4 regions of the Ensifer sp. ENS08 genome follow, and region 4 is predicted to be linked to each of the others. Evidence: predicted binding sites of a transcription regulator. Region 4 holds the regulator's gene; each other region holds the start of a gene.
The links. Region 4 encodes LexA, which represses DNA repair genes until DNA is damaged. Its sites were predicted from a motif close to TGTTCNNNNTGTGTTCNG; they were not measured.

Region 1 (4,957 bases), on a different contig from region 4:
AGCGCCGAACAGGAAGCCGAGCGTGCGGTCGAGCGCGCCGATGCGGCTGTCGATGATGAAATCGGCGATCCGCATGGTGATGAAGGAGATGATGATCAGCGCGATCAGGAAGATCACCGCCGCCGATCCGATCATCGCGACCGTGTCGCTGTTGGTATACTGCTTCGCATAGGGCAGAAGATGCGGGTAGAGGAAGTAGGCGGCAGCCGCCGCACCCACCCAGCTCGCGACCGAAAGCACCTCGCGCGAGAAGCCTCGAACCATGGCCAGGATTGCGGAAAACAGGGCGACGCCGAGAACGATACCGTCGAGAATTGTAATGGGCATTTTGTCCTTACTCCGGACCCGGTTCGTCCGGGTCTCCTCAAGCCTATCCGCCATCGGCCCTGAGTTCAGGGCATTTGCAGCCTGTTTGCGGCCCTTAAAGGGCGGCCTGCGGCATCCGCATCTTTCAGTCTTCGTCCTCCACCGGTCTCAGCGCGTTTCGCGACCCCGCGATGCGCGCCACCAGATCGGGCAGGCTTTCCATCTCGCTCCAGCGGCCATTGCCGTTTTTCGGCAGTTCGGTCGAAGCGGACGGCAGGACCGCCTGGGAGAACCCGAGCTTCTCGGCTTCCTTAAGGCGTTGTGCGGTATGCGCAACCGGCCGGATGGCACCCGACAAGCTGACTTCGCCGAAATAGACGCAATCCGCCGGAAGGGCAAGCCCGGCAAGCGATGAAACCAGTGCGGAAGCCACAGCTAGATCGGCCGCCGGCTCGGAAATGCGGTAGCCACCGGCGATGTTGAGATAGACGTCGTGCTGGCCGAGCCGCACGCCGCAATGGGCTTCCAGCACGGCAAGGATCATCGAGAGCCGCGCGGAATCCCAGCCGACGATGGCGCGTCTCGGCGTGCCGAGCGAGGTCGGGGCGACCAGCGCCTGCACTTCGACGAGAACCGGGCGGGTGCCTTCCATGCCGGCAAAGACGGCGGCGCCCGGCGATTTCTCGTTGCGTTCGCCGAGAAACAGTTCCGACGGGTTGGCGACCTCGCGCAGGCCCTTGTCCGACATTTCGAACACGCCGATCTCGTCGGTTGGGCCGAAGCGGTTCTTGACGGTGCGCAGGATACGATAGTGATGGCCGCGGTCGCCTTCGAAGTAGAGCACGGCGTCGACCATATGCTCGACGACGCGCGGACCGGCGATCTGGCCCTCCTTGGTCACATGGCCGACGAGCACGACGGCGGTTCCCGTCTGCTTGGCAAAGCGGATCATCGCCTGCACGCCGGTGCGAACCTGGGTCACCGTGCCCGGCGCGGAATCGACGATGTCGCTCCAGAGCGTCTGGATCGAATCGATGATCACGAGATCCGGGCGCTTGCCTTCCGACAGCGTTGCCAGAATGTCCTCGACGTTGGTCTCAGCAGCGAGCAGCACATCGCTGTCGGCAGCCCCCAGCCGCTGGGCGCGAAGACGCACCTGCGCCACAGCCTCTTCGCCCGAGACATAGATGACGCGATGCTTGCGGCGCGAGAGCGCGGCCGCTGCCTGCATCAGCACCGTCGACTTGCCGATGCCGGGATCGCCGCCGACGAGCAGCGCCGATCCGCGCACGAAGCCGCCTCCGGTCACCCGGTCGAGTTCCGAGATGCCTGTCTGGATGCGCGGCGCGTCTTCGATCTCGCCCGAGAGGGTGGTGAGTGCGACCGGGCGTCCCTTCTTCGGCGCGCGCGACGGACCGCCGCCGATGCCTGCCGTCGGGTCGTCCTCGATGATCGTGTTCCACTCGCCGCAGCCTTCGCATTTTCCCACCCAGCGAGTGTGGATCGTGCCGCAGTTCTGGCAGATGAATTGGGTACGCGCTTTCGCCATCGGCATCGACTTTCGGAATGTGAGACCGCCGACGTCGCGAGGGGACGTCGGCGGCAAAGAATCACCTGTATCGTCACATAATGCCGCAAAGTGCGGAACAAAAGGTGAATTTCTGCAAGAATGACCGAAAAATGAGCTGAAGGAGCGCGTCAGACGCTGTCGATATAGTGCCTGATATAGCGGCGGCCGAGGCTGGTCAGCATCTCGTAGCCGATCGTCCCTCCGGCGCGCGCGACATCGTCGATGGCGATGTGCCGGCCGAAGAGCTCGATGTAATCACCCGGTCGTACCGCGCTTTCAGGAAGGTCCGTGACGTCGAAGAGACTGAGGTCCATGGTGACGCGCCCGACATGCGGGACCTTCTGGCCGTGCAGGAAACCGAAGGCCCCTGATGGCGTTGCCTGCCTGAGCGTGACGCCGCCGCCGGACACGGAACGGTGATAGCCATCGGCATATCCCACAGCCACCGTGGCGATGCGACTGTCGCGGTCGAAGCGGGCAGAGGCGCCATAGCTCGCGGTGCCGCCGGCGGCCACGTCGCGCACCTGGATGATCCGTGCGTCGGCGGTCACCACCGGCTTCATCGGGTTGGGGATGTCGTTCACCGCCTCGCCGCCATAGACGGCGATGCCCGGCCGGGTCAGGTCGAAATGATAGTCGGGCCCGAGGAAGACGCCGCCGGAGTTGGCAAGGCTCGCATCGACCCCTTCATAGGCAGTCGACACCTCATGGAAGCGACGGAGTTGAAGGCCATTCAGCCGATGGTCCGGATCGTCGGCGCTGACGAGATGGCTCATGATCAGCACCGGCGAAAAGCTTGCCGGCCGCGCCGGGTCTGTCGCAAGCGCAACGGCCTGCTCGACCGTAAGGCCGAGCCGGTTCATGCCGGTATCCACATGCAGCACGCAAGGGTGGTCGCCACGCTCGGAAAGGGCGGCCATGAACACCGCCAGCTGCTCGTCCGAGTTGATGACCGGCACCAGATCGTTGTCGAAGAACAGCGCCTCGTTGCCCGGCCACATCCCGGCGAGAATGTAGATCCGGCCGTCCGGTGCAAGCGGACGGAGTGCTGCGCCTTCCTCGGCATTGGCGACAAAGAAATCGCGGGCGCCGGCCGCATAGAGGGCAGGGGCCGCCTGCGCGATGCCGATGCCATAGGCATCCGCCTTGAGGACGGCTGCGGCACGCGCCTTGCCGGAGCGCTTGTTCATGGCCCGCCAGTTGTCGGCAAGCGCGCCAAGATCGATCGTGAGCCGGTTGGAAGCGGAAAGGAAGTCTGGAGGAAGCATGCCGGGCACTCTGCGTGGATGATCCAGGATCAATACAGCCAAGCGCAGAGCGTCGCAAATATTCCCCTGTCGCAGCGCCCTCGCGGATGGACCAGGCAAACGAGCACTTTTGTGCAAGACGCAGCCGCGCAGGCGCACTATGGTTTTGCCATGCAGACAATTTCGCAGGAAGAAGCCATCGATGTCATGCCGATAGAGGGCGCCGAGCGCACGCGCTTCTGGCGGGATTCCCGCTTCATGGGCATGGAATGTCTGACGGCGACCTTCATCACCCATGAATTTGCGCCGCACGCGCACGAAACCTTCAGCATCGGCGCCATCGAGGCCGGCTCGCAGATCAGCAAGATCAAGGGCGAGCGTTCGGAGGCCGGCCCCGGATACTTTTATCTGATCAATCCCGACGAAATTCACGACGGTCATCCGGGCGGCAGCGGCTATCGCTATCGCATGGTCTATCCCAGCGCCGAACTGCTGGTGAGCATCATCGAGGATGTCACCGGACGCGCTTTCAAGGGCACGCCATCCTTCTCCAAGCGTGTTTTGCAGGCGCCGGACCTGGCTCTTTCCTTCCATCAGGCCCACCGCACGCTCGAAGTGTCGGGGGCGACGCTCGAGGCGGAGGAAAAAATGTTCGCGGTGCTTGCCGCGATGTTCGAGCGCCACGGCAGCACGATCATCACGCCGATCGAAACGCGCGAGCAATCGGCCGTTCACCGGGCGCGCGACTTCCTGGCGGAAAACTATGCCGAGGACATCGGGCTCGAGGAACTGGCGAAGGTCGCCGGCCTCAGCCGCGCCCACCTCATCCGCGCGTTCCGCAAGGAGTTCCACATCACCCCGCATGCGTTCCTGACCGACAAGCGCGTGCGGGCGGCAAAGACACTGCTGCGGCACGGCTGGTCGGCGGTGGACGCAGCCTATCAATGCGGTTTTGCCGACCAGGCGCATTTCAGCCGTCATTTCAAGGCGCGCACCGGCGTCACCCCTGGGGCCTTCCGCGCCGGCTGATCACTTTCGTTCAAGACGATCCGCAGCCCGAGTCCTAGAACACTCGGGCAATTGCGATCGCGCGCCTGTGTGGAAGGGCGGCGCATCGCGCGAATGGAGACGTGGACGTTGCAGGAAAGAAGTGCGTTCCAGGAATTTCGGGCCGCGGCCGTTGCTATGACGCCGCTGATCGTCGCGGTCATGCCGGTCGGCCTCGTGTTCGGTGCGGTGGCGGCGAGCAAGGGACTTGCGCCGGCCGAGGTGGCGCTGATGAGCGCGCTGGTCTTTGCCGGCGGGTCCCAGTTCGTCGCGATGGATATCTGGACGCATCCGGCGTCCTGGGCGGCGCTTGGCTTTTCGGCACTGCTCGTCAACATCCGCCATGTGCTGATGAGCGCTTCGATCGGCGGCAAGCTCGACAGTTTCTCCGGCCCGGCGCGCTATGCCTCGATGCTGCTTCTGGCCGACGAGATCTGGGCCATGGCCGAGATGCGGGCGAGCAACGGCAAGCTGACGCCTGCCTGGTATGCGGGCCTTGCGGTGCCTTTCTACTGCCTTTGGGTGCTGACGAGCCTTGCGGGCGCGTTGCTTGGGGCATTCCTGGGCGATCCGAAGGTTACCGGCCTCGACTTTGCGTTCCCCGCCGTCTTCATCGTGCTGGTCATGGGGTTCTGGAAAGGACGGGAGACGGGTGCCGTTCTGGCGGCTAGCGCTTGCGCCGCCGTGCTCACGCATCAGTTGCTGCCAGGGGTCTGGTACATCGCTGCCGGGGCTGCGGCCGGGGTCGTGGTCGCGCTTCTCTCCGGTGCACGCAAGGAGGCCCATG
Region 2 (4,957 bases), on a different contig from region 4:
ACGCAACTGCGAGCAGAGCCGCAACGGATCGTAGTCGTCGAAATTCGCATTGACGATGACGAGGTCGAAATTGTTCTCCGCCGCCTCGAACAATGCCGCCTGCGGATCGGAGATGACCGAGACCTCGGCAATCGGCTTGAGGGCGCGCTGCAGCCGCTCCTGCGACGAGCCGCGGCCATCGACGAGCAGGACGTTGCCGGGCTCGTCAGGCCGGTCCGCCCGGCCAACATCTTCAAGCCCGATCGTCTGCGCCGTCTGGGCCCGCAGGCGCAGCTCATCGCTGACGTTCTTCAGCCGCACCAAGCTCTTCACCCGCGACATCAGCTGCAGATCGTTGACGGGCTTCGTCAGGAAATCGTCGGCGCCGGCCTTCAGGCCACGCACGCGATCAGAAGGCTGGTCGAGCGCGGTGACCATGACAACCGGGATATGTGCCGTCTTCGGGTTCGCCTTCAGCCGTTCGCAGACTTCGAAACCATCGAGACCGGGCATCATGATATCGAGCAGCACCAGGTCGATGGGCGTCTTTTCGCAGAGCGCCAGGGCGGCATAACCGTCACTGGCCGTCAGCACGTCGAAGTACTCGGCAAGCAACCGGGCTTCGAGCAGCTTCACATTGGCCGGAACGTCATCGACAACAAGAATACGCGCAGTCATATCAATTTTCCCGCCGCTCAGGCATCGCCCAGGTAGGTTTTGATCGTCTCAATGAACTTCGGTACGGAGATCGGCTTGGAGACATAGGCTTCGCACCCGCCCTGGCGGATCCGCTCCTCGTCTCCCTTCATCGCAAAGGCGGTCACGGCGATGACCGGGATGACGTGTAGCTCATCGTCTTCCTTCAACCACTTCGTCACTTCCAGACCGGAAACCTCCGGCAGCTGAATGTCCATGAGAATGAGATCGGGCCGATGCTTGCGCGCGAGCTCGAGCGCCTCCATGCCGTTGCGAGTCTGGATCGTCGCATAGCCGGAGGCCTCAATCAGGTCGCGGAAGAGCTTCATGTTCAGCTCGTTGTCCTCAACAATCATCACCTGTTTGGGCATGTCGATCCCTTGCTGTCCATCGTCACCTTGCAAGTCTCCTCAGGACAATTAACGTGCGGAGCCGACGACTCGACCCATTTCCTCAACGTCAGAGATAGGCCTATTTGGTTGAAAAATAGGTAACTCCGCACGTAAAAACCATACGGGGGCAAACCATTGAAGAGCGCCGACGAAATCGCCATCGACATTCTCTCCTGGCTTGCCGGCGAGCCTGAGCTTCTGTCCCGCTTTCTGGCGCTGACCGGCACGGACCCGACGGCGTTGCGCAACGCGATTGCCGAACCCGGCTTCATGGGCGGGCTCGTCGCCTTTCTGATGGACCATGAGCCGACCCTGATGGCATTCTGCACGGCGACTGGTACGGCGCCTGAAGACGTCGTGCGCGCCCATATGGTACTTTCCGGCCACGCAGGCTTCGAGGATTGAGGGTGGCAAACGCGCCGACAGCTCACCGCATCACGCTTGGAAACCGCCCGCTGATCGTCAGCGACATCGACGATGTCGTGCTTGAATTCATCAATCCGTTCAAAGCGTTCCTTGGGAGCTGCGGCCATGTCCTCCTGCCCCGATCGTTTCGCCTGACCGGCAACATCATCACCCACGCGGACGAGCAGCCGGTGACGGAGCCAGAGGTCAAGATCCTGCTCGACACCTTCTACGGCTCGCAGGATCGTTGGCAAACGCCCGCCGCCAAGGTCGTCGAGACCCTGGCCGCATTGTCGGAGGAAGCCGATATCGTCTTTCTGACTGCGATGCCGCCGCAGCACGCTGCGGTTCGTCGCGCTCTTCTTGACCGGCTCGGCCTGCCCTATCCGCTGCTTGCGTCCGAAGAGCCGAAGGGGCCGATCGTCCAAAAACTTCACGGCAGCCGCACCGTCCCCCTCGTCTTCATCGACGACATGCTTCGCAACCTGCGATCGGTGAAGGATCACGCGCCGACCTGCCTGCCGATAAACCTCATGGCCGACTCGGAGTTCAAGGCGCTCGCGCCGAAGCTCGACGCCGACATCCGCGCCGTCGCAGACTGGCCGGAGGCAGCCGCAGCCATTCGCGCGCACTTCCGCGGCTAGCCCGGATCGGCTGCCCGTCGGCGCAAATTCAGCCGCGCCGGCGCTGCGCAAGACGCGCCCGGTGATCCTTTTCAACGGCGACAATTGCATTGTGATTTCCAATCGCGCCTCCTTGAGACTCGCTAGAGTAGAGCTTAAGGTCGCAATGTTCAATATTTGTTCCCGATATGCCCGACAGCGCTGCTCACTCTCCAGGCTTCTGCCGCGACTGCCTCAAGGAACAGGCGGCGTCGGTGCGGCGCTGCCTTGCCTGCGGCAGCCCGCGCATTCTGCGGCATGCGGAGCTCTATGACCTGACGCTGGCGCACATCGACTGCGACGCCTTCTATGCCTCGATCGAGAAGCGCGACAACCCGGAGCTTGCCGACAAGCCGGTGATCATCGGCGGCGGCAAACGCGGCGTGGTCTCCACCGCCTGCTACGTCGCCCGCATTCACGGCGTGCGCTCGGCCATGCCGATGTTCAAGGCGCTGGAAGCCTGCCCCCAGGCCATCGTCATCAAGCCCAATATGGAGAAATACGCCCGCGTCGGCCGCGAGGTGCGCACGCTGATGCAGGAACTGACCCCGCTGGTGCAGCCGCTGTCGATCGACGAAGCCTTCCTCGAACTCAGCGGCACGGAGCGACTGCATCACGATCCACCGGCACGCACGCTTGCGCGGCTCGCCCGCCGGATCGAGCAGGAAGTCGGCATCACCGTCTCGGTCGGCCTCTCCTATTGCAAGTTTCTCGCCAAGGTGGCGTCCGACCTGCAAAAGCCGCGCGGCTTTTCCGTCATCGGCCAAGCCGAGGCGCTGGAGTTTCTGCGCGAGAAGCCGGTGACCCTGATCTGGGGCGTCGGCAAGGCCTTTGCCGCCACGTTGGAGCGTGACGGCGTGCGCACGATCGGGCAATTGCAGACCATGGAGGAAGGCGACCTGATGCGGCGCTATGGCACCATGGGGCAGCGGCTCTTTCGCCTATCGCGCGGGCTCGACGAGAGAGCGGTCGAAATCGACGGGGAAGCCAAGAGCGTTTCCGCAGAGACGACGTTCAACGACGATATCGCGCGCTATGACGATCTGGTCACGCATCTGCGGCGCCTCAGCGAGCAAGTGGCCCACCGGCTGCGAAAGTCGGAACTCGCCGGCCAGACGGTCGTTCTCAAGCTCAAAACCGCCGACTTCAAGATCCGCACCCGCAACCGGCGCCTGGATAGCCCTACCCGCCTTGCCGACCGCATCTTCCGCATCGGCCTGCAGCTTCTCGAAAAAGAGGCGGACGGAACGAAGTATCGGCTGATCGGCATCGGTGTCAGCGATCTCTCCGCCCCGGATCTCGCCGATCCGCCCGATCTCGTCGATCCCGCGGCCACCAGGCGCGCTGCGGCCGAGGACGCGATCAACAAGCTGCGCGACAAATTCGGCAAGGCGAGCGTCGAAACCGGCTACACTTTCGGCACCAGAAAACGCGATCCGTGAGACCGCAAGCGTGCTTGCCCGAGCAGGCACGCTTCGCAAAGCGATCACGCAACCTTGATCGACAGCCCACACAGCAGGATGAATTCCTTAAAGATTGAAGGCTAGGCTTGTTCGCCAAGTCACGTGTTGGGTTGAGTGTATGGTATCGCGTTTCGCTCTCACCGCCAGCGTCGTCGCACTGCTTTTGTCGCCGGCTACCGGCTTTGCAGGCAGTCGCGGGCCGCTGCAGATCATCGTCTCGAAAGATCAGCAATCGCTCGTCGTCTATGACGGCGACGCTGTCATTGCGACATCACCGGTCTCGACCGGCAAGGCGGGCCACACGACGCCATCGGGCATCTTTTCGATCCTGGAAAAGCGGCGTCATCACAAGTCGAACATCTATTCGAACGCGCCGATGCCGTTCATGCAGCGGCTCACTTGGTCGGGCATTGCTCTGCATGGCTCCAACCATGTGCCGGACTATCCGGCGTCCCATGGCTGCGTGCGGTTACCGAGCGAATTTGCTGCCTCGCTCTACAAGTTGACCGAGCGCGGCGTGCACGTGCTGATCTCCGACCGGCAGATAACGCCCTTGGAGGTCAAGAGCGCCCTACTCTTCCGCCCGGCCCCGATCGATCTCCAGCCGCCGCTTTCCGACGTGCCGCTCAGACCGGCGATCAGCCAGGCCGGCGACACACCGGTGGAAGTGGCGATGCGGGAGCCGCCCGGCGGCGCCAATTCGATGCGATCCACCGAGGAGCCGATCCGTATCCTGATCACCCGCAGCGATACCCGCGACACCATGCGCGAGGTTCAGACGTCCCTGGATTTCCTCGGCTACGCGCCGGGCGCGATCGACGGCCATGCCGGGCCGGCGACGATTGCGGCCCTGCGTGCCTTCCAGGCAAGCGAAGGCATCGACGGCGACGGCAAGCTCACACCGGACCTGACCGACAGGCTCCTGCGGAAGGCCGGCCGTACGCCGCCGCAGAACGGCAAGATCCTCGTGCGGCAAGGGTTCAAGCCGCTCTTTGAAGCCGGGCTTACGATCGACAAGCCGGAAGAGGCGCTCGGAACGCATTTCCTCCAGTTCCGGCACAATGAAGAAGAAGGTGCCGAAGGCAAATGGTTCGGCGTCTCGCTCGAGAACCACCTGCCCGCCTCGACGAAGAAGCGGCTCGGCATCTCCACGGAGGCCGATCCCTTCGTCTATAACGGCATCCAGCGCACGCTGGCGCGCATGACGATCTCCGACGATGTGCGCAGGCGCGTGGAAGCGTTGCTCGCCGAGGGCTCGTCGCTCTCGATTGCCGATGTGGAAAGCGGTCTGGAGACCGGTCAGGGCACCGACTTCATCACCATTACTCGGACACGTCCCGGCGACTGATCTGCGAGACCG
Region 3 (4,957 bases), on a different contig from region 4:
TGCCGACATAGGCGAGGCGCCGTTCTTCCTCAAGGCCGGAGCGGCCGCCCTCATCAAGCGCGCGCTGGTGCGGGAACAGGCCTTCCTCCCAGCCGGGCAGGAAGACAGTATCGAACTCCAGGCCCTTGGCCGAGTGCAGCGTCATGATCGAGACGGCATCGAGGTTCTCGTTCTGCTCGGCATCCATGACCAGAGCGACGTGTTCGAGGAAGCCGCGCAGGCTCTCGAAGGCTTCCATCGAGCGGATGAGTTCCTTCAGGTTTTCCAACCGTCCGGGGGCTTCCGCCGTCTTGTCGTTCTGCCACATGGCCGTATAGCCGCTCTCGTCGAGGATCTGCTCGGCAAGCTCGGTGTGTACGGTCGTTTCAAGCAGGCTCTGCCAGCGGCGGAAATCGGTGACGACGTCGAACAGTGCCTTGCGCGCCTTCGGCTTCAGCTCGTCGGTCTCGATGATCTCGGAGGCAGCCGCCAGCATCGGGATGTCGCGGGCGCGGGCATAGTCGTGCAGCGTGCGCACGGTGGTGTCGCCAAGACCGCGCTTCGGCGTGTTGACGATGCGCTCGAAGGCGAGATCGTCGGCCGGCTGGCAGACGAGGCGGAAATAGGCCATGGCATCGCGGATTTCGAGGCGCTCGTAGAAGCGCGGGCCGCCGATGACGCGGTAGTTGAGGCCGAGCGTGACGAAGCGGTCTTCGAATTCGCGCATCTGGAACGAGGCGCGCACAAGGATCGCCATGTCGTTGAGCTTGTGGCTCTTTCGCTGCAACTGCTCGATCTCTTCGCCGACGGCGCGGGCTTCCTCTTCGGAATCCCAGGCGGCGTGCACCTGCACCTTCTCATCATCCGGATCGGTGCGGTCGGTAAAGAGCGTCTTGCCGAGGCGGCCCTCGTTGTGGGCGATCAGGTGACCGGCAGCGCCCAGAATGTGCTCGGTCGAGCGGTAGTTGCGCTCAAGCTTGATCACCTTGGCGCCCGGGAAATCCTTTTCGAAGCGCAGGATATTGTCCACTTCCGCGCCGCGCCAGCCATAGATCGACTGGTCGTCGTCGCCCACGCAGCAGACGTTCTGCGGTACGCCCTTGGGGCGCTGGGCAAGCAGCCGCAGCCACATGTACTGCGCCGTGTTGGTGTCCTGGTACTCGTCGACGAGAATGTAGCGGAACTTGTCGTGATAGTCCTTCAGCACATCCGCATGCATGCGGAAGATGCGGATCGGGTGCAAAAGAAGATCGCCGAAGTCGCAGGCGTTCAGCGTCAACAGCCGGTTCTGGTAGGCAGCATAGAGTTCGCGGCCCTTGCCGTTGGCAAAGGCGCGGGCGTCGCCCTCGGGGATCTGCGCCGGATCGAGGCCCTTGTTCTTCCAGCCGTCGATCATGCCGGCAAACTGCTTGGCCGGCCAGCGCTTGTCATCGACGCCTTCGGCCTGGATGAGCTGCTTGATCAGCCGCACCACGTCATCGGTGTCGAGAATGGTGAAATCGGAACGCAGGCCGACGAGCTCGGCGTGGCGGCGCAGCAGCTTGACGCCGATCGAGTGGAAGGTGCCGAGCCAGGGCATGCCTTCGACCGCATGGCCGACGAGCACGCCGATGCGCTCCTTCATCTCGCGCGCCGCCTTGTTGGTGAAGGTCACCGCCAGGATCTGCGAGGGAAAGGCGCGGTTGGTCGAAAGGATATGGGCGATGCGGGTCGTCAGCACCCGGGTCTTGCCGGTGCCGGCGCCGGCAAGCACGAGCACGGGGCCATCGAGCGTCTCGACCGCTTCGGACTGTTCCGGGTTGAGGCCGGAGAGATAGTCCGGGCGCGGCTGGGCGCGATCGCGCGCCGCCATGGCGCGCGCGGCGATGCCGCCCGTTGCCGGAATACCTGCGGGGGCGGGCTGCTGCTTGCGCGGCGCCGGCTCCTCGTCGAAGAAGGGAATATCGTCGAAACCACTCATCATGCGGCTCAATGTAGTGATTCGGTGGGGAAAGGCCAGAAAGGATGTTCTTCTTTTATTCCGTTTTCTGCGCCAGCCGCACCAAGCCTGTGGAAAGACAGGCGATTTCGAGACCGCTTATTCTTGGTCGCGCGGACTATTCTTTTGTCTTGTCGAAGGCGGTATCCACAGGCACCTGCAGCGCCGTCGCCAACTGGTTGGTGCGGGCGGCAAGCGAGATTACCCTGAGCAGGTCCGCATGCTCGGCGTCGGTCATGCCTTTCGCCCTTGCCGCCGCCGTATGGGAATGGGCGCAGTAGCCGCAGCCATTGGTGACGGAGACGGCGACATAGAGCATCTCCTTGACCAGCGGATCGAGCGCCGAGGGCGTTGCCATCACCGCTTTCACGTCGCGCCAGGTCTGTTCCAGGAGCTCCGGATCGAAGGCGAGCCAAAGCCACATATTGTTGATGAAGTCGGATTTGCGGGTGGTGCGAATGTCGTCGAACACGGCTTTGACACGCGGATCGGATTCCGGGTTCTGAGGCGGGGATACGGTGCTCATGGGGCTCCTTCGCTGTTGTTCTCGGCGGTTGTGTGCGGGCCGGCCGGTCGCCTGAAGCGGTGACGATAGCCGACGTCGCGGCGATTGCCAGCGCTGCGTTTTGGGGAAGCCGTCGCCGATGCGTTCAGTTGGGGATTTCGTTGCAGGGCTGATTGTTCGTGCCGAATGGTCCGGTCGTAAACAGCACGCCCTTGCTCGAGCCCTGATAGGCGTTGCCGTTCTGCGTGACAATGAAGACCCTGCGGCCGCAAAAGCCCGTCGGCTGCGCGGCAACCACGCGCGTCTGGCCACTGGCGTCAGTGACGGTCTTGGGGTTGCAGGCGCCATAGGGTGTGTCGGCCATGCGAACGGTTGCCGTCGAACTGCGGCTGAGCGGCGCGGAACTGCCGGGTGGGTACGTCCCTGAAGCCGTGCCTGCAGCGGCCACGGTCGATTGCGTGATCTGAAAATCTGCCGTGCTGTCGTCGTAGCGGCACCGCTTGATGGCCCAGATCCAGACGGCAATGTCGCGCACACCGCTCTCGGGATCCTCGGCCGAAGCCGCAATGGTGAGCGGGGCCAGATCGGGGACGCTTCGGCGGCGGTTACAGCAGCCGCTGTCGTTGAAGACCGGGTCGGGATTGCCATGGTCATCCAGGATGCCGGTGATTTCGAGTTTCGTGGTCGGGCCGGTCTTGTCGTCCGCCTGGACAGTCACGGTCTGACACCCCGCAAGAAGCAGGCCCATGGAGACGAGTGCGAATGTCAGGCAAAATGCATGCGGCCCCATGACGACCCCCGCCATTGTCCGTACCGCTGCCCAAGATACTCCCGAAGACTTTTGCCCGCAAACAAGCGCCTTCCTTTGCCGCGCTCGATCAACCCCGCGGCATCGTTGCCGTCCAGAAACGATGCCCGTCCGTCAGCACCTTCCTCTGTCGCTATCGCAACCTCGTCGAACGCTTCGTCAGCACTCAGGCACTTCCGTGCCGTCGTCACCGGCTTCGACAAGCACAGCGAAAACGACCTTGCTCTCGTCAAACTCGCTTCAGCCAAAACCTGGTTGTGCTCTACAGGTCGGTGACCTAGAAGAAGCTTCGAACGCTCGGAGCGGCGTTCAGGCAGGAGCCCGACCATGATCAAGATGAGCGTCTACTATCCGGCCGATGGCGGCTCGAAGTTCGATCACGACTACTACCGCACCCGCCACATGCCACTGATCCAGGAACGGCTCGGCGATGCCTGCCTGCGCTACGAGATCGATAAGGGCCTTGCGGGTCGCGAGCCTGGAAGCGCGCCGGGGTTCGTCGCGGCGTGCCACGTCTACTCGCCGAGCCTCGAGACATTCCAGGAGGCGTTAGGTCCCCACCGCGCCGAGATTGCCGCGGACGTCGCCAACTATACGGACATCGCGCCCATCGTGCAGATCAGCGAAGTCGTTGGAGGGTAGGGTGCTTTGGCGCACCATGACCCATGGTGGCGCAGCCGGTGCAGAACCGGTTGACGGTCGGGGACATGTGGTTGCCGTCGAAGCGTAAACGACCTTGCTCTCGTCAGTCTCGCTTCAGCCAAAACCTGGTTGTGCTCTATAGGTTGGTGACCTAGGCCAGCGCGAAGACGCGGGCCGGGCCGCCGGTGCCGCCGCGGTGCTTCGGTGCGCCGAGGATGAGGGTTGCGCCCTTGACCGGCAGCTTGTCGAGATTGGCTGCTGCCTCCAGCCCCCAGCGACCCTCCGGCAGCCAGGCGTAATGCGTGGCGAAATCGGGCGAGGGGCCATGGTCGAGCGACAGCGTATCGACGGCGATACCGGCTGCCTTGCTTTCCTCGATCAGATATTTGGCCGCCTCGACGTGGAAGCCGGGGAAATGCAGCTTGCCGCCGCCATCGGCATTGCGGAACTTGTCCGTGCCCAGATGCGCGCCCCAGCCCGACAGCATGGCGACGCAGGCGTTTTCCGGGATCTCGCCATTGGCGGCGACCCAGGCCTTGAGGTCGTCGGGCGTCACCTGCGCATCGGCATCGGCCTCAGCCTTCTTTCTGATATCGACAATCACCAGCGGCACCACCAGCTTGTCGACCGGCAGTTCGGCGACCGAGAGGCCATCGGCGGAAAAGTGCAGGGGCGCGTCGACATGGGTGCCGGTGTGTTCGTTCACCCGGAGCTCGAACATGTTGAACTTGTCTTTTGCGTAGTTGAACTTCTCCTCGCGGAAGAACTGCTGCTGGCCGAAGAAGGTCGGGAAATCTTCGTGCAACTCGTGGGTCAGGTCGGTGACGCTTGAATGCCCCTGCGCCAGCGCCGGCGGGGCCGCGCCCACGCTTGCGGCGGCAAGACCCGCGGTTCCGACCGCGGCGGCTTTGAAGAAGCTGCGGCGCGAGAGCATGCGCTCTTTCACCGTTTCCATGACACAGGCATCGCACATCGACTTCTCTCCCCCAAGAGGCCTGAAGACAGGCGCAAAGCCGGCCGAAACACGCTGCCGGCGGTTGCAGGA
Region 4 (4,957 bases):
TGCTCTACCGCTGAGCTACCAGGGATCATCCGCGCCGCTGTTGTGCTGTGCGCTTCAGAAGTGAGGCTGCTAATACGCATGCTTTTCTGATTTGCCAAGCGCTTTTTTCAAAAAAAATGACAAGTTCCGTTGCGAGGCTGTGGAGAAGTCCCCAATTGTGGGAAAACACGCCGGATAGGGAATGATGAATAAAAACAGGAAGCAGACGCATTTCGGCATTGATCCGCAAACACGACAGATCGTGCTGGGCAAATGGCGTATCGCGCTGCCCGACTCTCCGCTGCTGCGCATCCTGCTGGGTTCGCTGCTGGTGTTCTGCGGTTTTCTCGGTTTCCTGCCCGTGCTGGGCTTCTGGATGATACCGTTGGGCCTGATCGTGCTTTCCCACGACATTCCCTCGGTTCGCCGCCGCCGTCGTCGTCTGGCCGTCTGGTGGGCGCGCTGGCGCGGGAAGGCCAACTCCTCGAACGGCTCCTGAGCCGGACGCCGATTTAACGATCTTGTTGTCGAGGCAGGGCGGTCGGCAGTTTTCGGTTCCTCGCGGCCGTCCCGTACCAATTCCGAATCTCTCAACAAGGGCCGTGGCCGCGCAGGCGAATGACCGGTTCCTCGCGGTCTTCCCCTCTGTTGGGGTGCCCTCGAAAACTTTTCGGCAACCCATCAAACGCATAATGCGGTCTCGAATCAGGATGGGGACCGATGGCCAAAGCCACTACGAAACGTCGACGCCGCAGTTCGGGCCGAAGCACCAGCAAACAGGGCGGCATGGCGCCGTGGTATCTGGCCGCAGCGCTCACCCTTGGCGGCGTCATGGCCTACGACCATCGCGCCGATTTGCGGCACTGGCCGGTGGTTTCGGATGTCATGGCCCTTGCATCGCGATCGGAAACGAAGCCGAAGCCTCAGCGCGCGGTTCCTGAAGCGCAGGAGCGCGTTGCGCAGCAGGCGGATAGGCACAAACCAAATCCGAAGCCCAACCCGGCGACGAAGGTTGTCCTGGCCGCCCCGGTGCCGTCGGTGAATGTCGGCGTCACGCCGCCAACCCCTCTCGTGCGGCCCAATGAAGAGGTGAAGACGGCATCCATCCGTACCGATCAGTTCTATTTTTGCGGCATTCGCAACGACAACTGCGTGATCGATGGCGCGACCTTCGTCTTCCATGGCGAGACGATCCGCGTCGCCGATGTCGATGCACCGCGAATCCGCCAGGCAAGCTGCGACAAGGAGCGTTCGCGCGGCTTCTACGCCAAGCAGCGCCTGCGCGAATTGCTGAATGCAGGCGACTTCAGGCTGATCTCGGCGGGAGGGCGATCAGATGCCAAGGCCGGCGAGAAACTGCGCCTGGTCACCCGCGGTGACCAATCTCTTGGACGTGTACTCGTTTCCGAGGGGCTCGTGCGGCCGTGGGAAGGGCGCCCGACGCCCTGGTGCTGAGATCAGCTGGGAGACGATCGGCGGACATCGTCGATCGTTCTGTGGAAAGTATCCGTCCTGCAATTCGACGGCGCGTTTTTCAGAAAATGCCTCTTGCGGTTTTTCTGCAATCATTCTAAATCCGCGCCAACGCTTGGTTATCCGAGCTGTGAGGCCTCGTGGCGGAGTGGTGACGCAGAGGACTGCAAATCCTTGTACCCCGGTTCAATTCCGGGCGAGGCCTCCAATAATCTCACCTCGTTAAATTTGGTTTGGCGTTCTGCCTTAGGGCAGCGCGGTAAAATTCGCGACACGTCCGCGCAAGCCACGTCTCCTATGCCTCCGTCGGATCTTATCGCTTCGGTGAATTCGGTAGAGGGGGAACGATGACTCCGCTGAGATCAACCGCATCGGTAGCGTCCGTCAACATTAAGAACGGAGGCAATGGCATCAATGAAAAAGAGACTGATCCTGACGGCGTTGGCGTGTTTTGCGGCGACCGCTATGGAGGCGCGCGCGGACGACCTGGTTTTCCAGCTGAAGAACAACACCGGCGCGGTACTGACGAATTTCTATACGTCGCCGGTCGGCGTCAATGAATGGGAAGACGATGTTTTCGGTCGGCAGGTCCTGAACCCCGGCGAGAGCATGGAGATCACCATTGCCGACGGGCGGGACGTCTGCAAATACGACATGCGATTCGAATTCGAGGAAGGCTCGGCCCTCGATACGACCGAGGACACGCAGGATCTCTGCGAACTCGGCGAATACACGATCCACGAATAAGCGATCTGGATTTCAGGTCGCCTTAAATGGAAAGAGCCTCGCCACTTTCAGTGGCGAGGCTCTTTTGATTCGGCGTTCTGCCTGGAATTCAATGGTAGCGGCGGATCAGCCCGACGAGCTTGCCCTGGATTTTCACGCGATCCGGTCCGAAAATGCGCGTCTCGTAGGCGGGGTTGGCCGCTTCGAGCGCAATCGACGCGCCCTTGCGACGGAAGCGCTTCAGCGTCGCTTCCTCGTCGTCCACGAGCGCCACGATGATGTCGCCGGGATTGGCCGAGTTGCCGTTGCGGATGATCACCGTGTCGCCATCGAAGATGCCGGCCTCGATCATCGAATCGCCCTTTACTTCGAGGGCGTAATGCTCGCCGCTGCCGATCATGTCGAGCGGAACGGTAATGTCATGGGTGTTGTTCTGGATCGCCGAGATCGGCACGCCGGCAGCGATGCGGCCCATCACCGGGACGGAAACAGACGTGCTTTCGGCGACCGGCGCCGGCTTCGGCGTGGCAGGAGCGGCGGCCGGCGGCTTTCCGAGGCTGCCCTCGATCACGCTCGGCGAGAAGCCTCTGCGCGGCTGTTGCTGGCCGGCGGCGTAGGCTTCCGGAAGCTTGATGACTTCGAGCGCGCGCGCCCGGTTCGGCAACCGGCGAATGAACCCGCGTTCTTCGAGCGCCGTGATCAAACGGTGAATGCCGGACTTCGACGCCAGGTCGAGCGCATCCTTCATTTCATCGAAAGACGGCGGTACGCCCGACTCCTTCATGCGTTCGTGGATGAACAGAAGCAATTCCTGTTGCTTGCGGGTCAGCATGGCACGTCGCTCCAGAGGCGTGAAACAAATCAAGAACAGACACTATCTGTTCCATATGTGTTCCGCAAGTGCCTAAAATTCCGTGAATTCAGGCAATTGGCTGCTTCTGTGGGGGTCGATTGGTCACTTTTGCGGGAGCGGGGCGGTTTTCGGCGACGGTTGCGTCCCAAAACAGCGCCGGGCAGGCCGGTCGCGCGCGTGATTCGAACGAATCGCGGCTCTCTTCGCGGAGAGACTTAAGTCGCTTGCGAGGCCGAGCAGGCGTCTTCGAACTCCTTCACCGTCTCGGCGCTGTTGTCTTCCGGAAGCACTGCGTCGGCCGCATCGGTCGCAACGGGCGTATCGCCGTCATAAACGAAGGACTGGATGTAGAACGCGAGCGCGCCCTTCCAAACATTGCGTCCATCGATCTGATGGCACGGTACGGCCCGTTCGAAATCGGTCTGGAGTTCATCCACCGTCGCGGCACTGAGCTTGACGTCAGGCATATTGGGCGATGCGACTATCGAAGCGAGAAGCAGGGCGGCAAGCACGGTGATCGTCCACTTGATGAAGGGGTGGGACTAAGGGTTGGTAAACGATGTGAACCGCGCTTTCGTTCCGAAGTCCAGCAAGCATGGCGATCACTCTGCCATGTTCAACAGCTCTTTGCCCGCAGGCTGTGGCTGATTTGCGCCAGCCGCTCCATCTCGACCTCGTCTCGGCCGTTCTTCATGGACCGGCGCGGAGAATGCATCGGAGCTGCCAGCTTTCGCATCGGGCCTGGGGCGCGCAAAAATCCCTGCGGGGAAGGGCCTTCACCGTCTCGACAGGCCTCTAAAAAAAGATAACTTTGCGTGGAAAGTGGGGTGGTTGCATGCATAGATTGTCGTTGGTGGTGCTCGGCCTGTTGCTCACGGCTGGAGCGGCGTCTGCCGAAGAAGGGCGTTCGAATATCTGGAAACGGATCAACGCCTGGACGGTGGGATCCGATCCTTCCCTGGGAGGCTCGTGTTACGCGGCGACGAGCTATGACGCCGGCGCTATCCTTCGTATCGGCTTTTATCCGCGGGGATCGACGAACCTGGCGTTTCTTTCGATCGGCAATGCCGAATGGAAATCCATCGAGCCGCAGCGGGAATACGATGTTGCCTTGCAGCTCGACCGTGGTCGTCAGTGGCCGGCCGTTGCGTTCGGTGTTGATCTGACCGGCGCCAAGGCCCTTGTCGTCAACTTTTCCAACACCGACTTCTTTACCGAATTCGTTCGCAAGAACACCTTGGCGCTGGCCTTCGAGGGGCGCGTCGTCGCGAGCCTCAGCCTGCGTGATTCGATGAAGGCGGTAAGCGAGATGTTCAAGTGCCAGGAGGCGGTGAGCGCCTTGATCCCGAATGGCGGTCAGGGAGCGGCGAACGATCCCTTTGCGGGCGCCGGTGGCAATGCGCCGAACAACGATCCCTTTGCCGGCGGCGGCCAGACCAAGTCATCGAAAGATCCTTTCGCCATGTGATGGGCAGTCCGCTTGCCGCGGAGAGGTGAATATTCCTAAAATATTGCCTGGGATCGGCTAGGCACCCTCGACAGCGATGCGGGGACCTATCAAAATGCGGGCAAACGGGGGTTTTGCATGCGTAGATTGCTGGTCGGATTGGTAAGCTGTCTGATCGCCGCGGGATCGGCCGCGGCTGAGGAGTCCGAAATCATCAAGTGGAAGGATGTCGACGGCTGGACCGTTGCTTCCGACACCTCGATGGAGGGCTCCTGCTTCATCTCGTCGGTATTCGACGGCGGGGTCACCTTGCGCCTTGGGTTCTATCCCAAGGGCTCCGAGTCGCCGCTCTATATGAGCTTCGCCAGCGACGACTGGAGGTCGCTCGAGGTCGGCAAAGAGTACGACCTGACCTTCCGCTTCGACAAGACCGATCCATGGAGCGCCTCGGCGACCGCTGCCGGTGATGCGAGCGGAAA

Region 1: the regulator LexA is predicted to act here: its motif matches at 1,949-1,966, upstream of radA (DNA repair protein RadA).
Region 2: the regulator LexA is predicted to act here: its motif matches at 2,263-2,280, upstream of IB272_RS17280 (DNA polymerase IV).
Region 3: the regulator LexA is predicted to act here: its motif matches at 1,985-2,002, upstream of IB272_RS06560 (UvrD-helicase domain-containing protein).

Annotation. Positions count from the first base shown of each region.
Region 1 covers NZ_JACVBF010000007.1:237,936-242,892, reverse strand. The annotation lists gene IB272_RS18185 (CvpA family protein) at 1-327, opposite strand, end outside; gene radA (DNA repair protein RadA) at 452-1,855, opposite strand; gene alr (alanine racemase) at 2,005-3,144, opposite strand; gene IB272_RS18170 (AraC family transcriptional regulator) at 3,295-4,152, shown strand; gene IB272_RS18165 (AzlC family ABC transporter permease) at 4,309-4,957, shown strand, end outside.
Region 2 covers NZ_JACVBF010000007.1:47,670-52,626, forward strand. The annotation lists gene IB272_RS17260 (PleD family two-component system response regulator) at 1-657, opposite strand, end outside; gene IB272_RS17265 (response regulator) at 675-1,046, opposite strand; gene IB272_RS17270 (DUF3572 domain-containing protein) at 1,203-1,472, shown strand; gene IB272_RS17275 (hypothetical protein) at 1,475-2,116, shown strand; gene IB272_RS17280 (DNA polymerase IV) at 2,284-3,576, shown strand; gene IB272_RS17285 (L,D-transpeptidase family protein) at 3,716-4,945, shown strand.
Region 3 covers NZ_JACVBF010000002.1:222,261-227,217, forward strand. The annotation lists gene IB272_RS06560 (UvrD-helicase domain-containing protein) at 1-1,942, opposite strand, end outside; gene IB272_RS06565 (carboxymuconolactone decarboxylase family protein) at 2,076-2,483, opposite strand; gene IB272_RS06570 (hypothetical protein) at 2,608-3,252, opposite strand; partial or broken gene IB272_RS34850 (IS5/IS1182 family transposase) at 3,387-3,546, shown strand; gene IB272_RS06575 (EthD family reductase) at 3,598-3,912, shown strand; gene IB272_RS06580 (cyclase family protein) at 4,064-4,885, opposite strand.
Region 4 covers NZ_JACVBF010000003.1:53,821-58,777, reverse strand. The annotation lists tRNA gene IB272_RS10245 (tRNA-Asn) at 1-25, opposite strand, end outside; gene IB272_RS10240 (hypothetical protein) at 185-478, shown strand; gene IB272_RS10235 (thermonuclease family protein) at 700-1,434, shown strand; tRNA gene IB272_RS10230 (tRNA-Cys) at 1,587-1,660, shown strand; gene IB272_RS10225 (hypothetical protein) at 1,867-2,199, shown strand; gene lexA (transcriptional repressor LexA) at 2,288-3,010, opposite strand; gene IB272_RS10215 (hypothetical protein) at 3,247-3,543, opposite strand; gene IB272_RS10210 (hypothetical protein) at 3,867-4,499, shown strand; gene IB272_RS10205 (hypothetical protein) at 4,626-4,957, shown strand, end outside.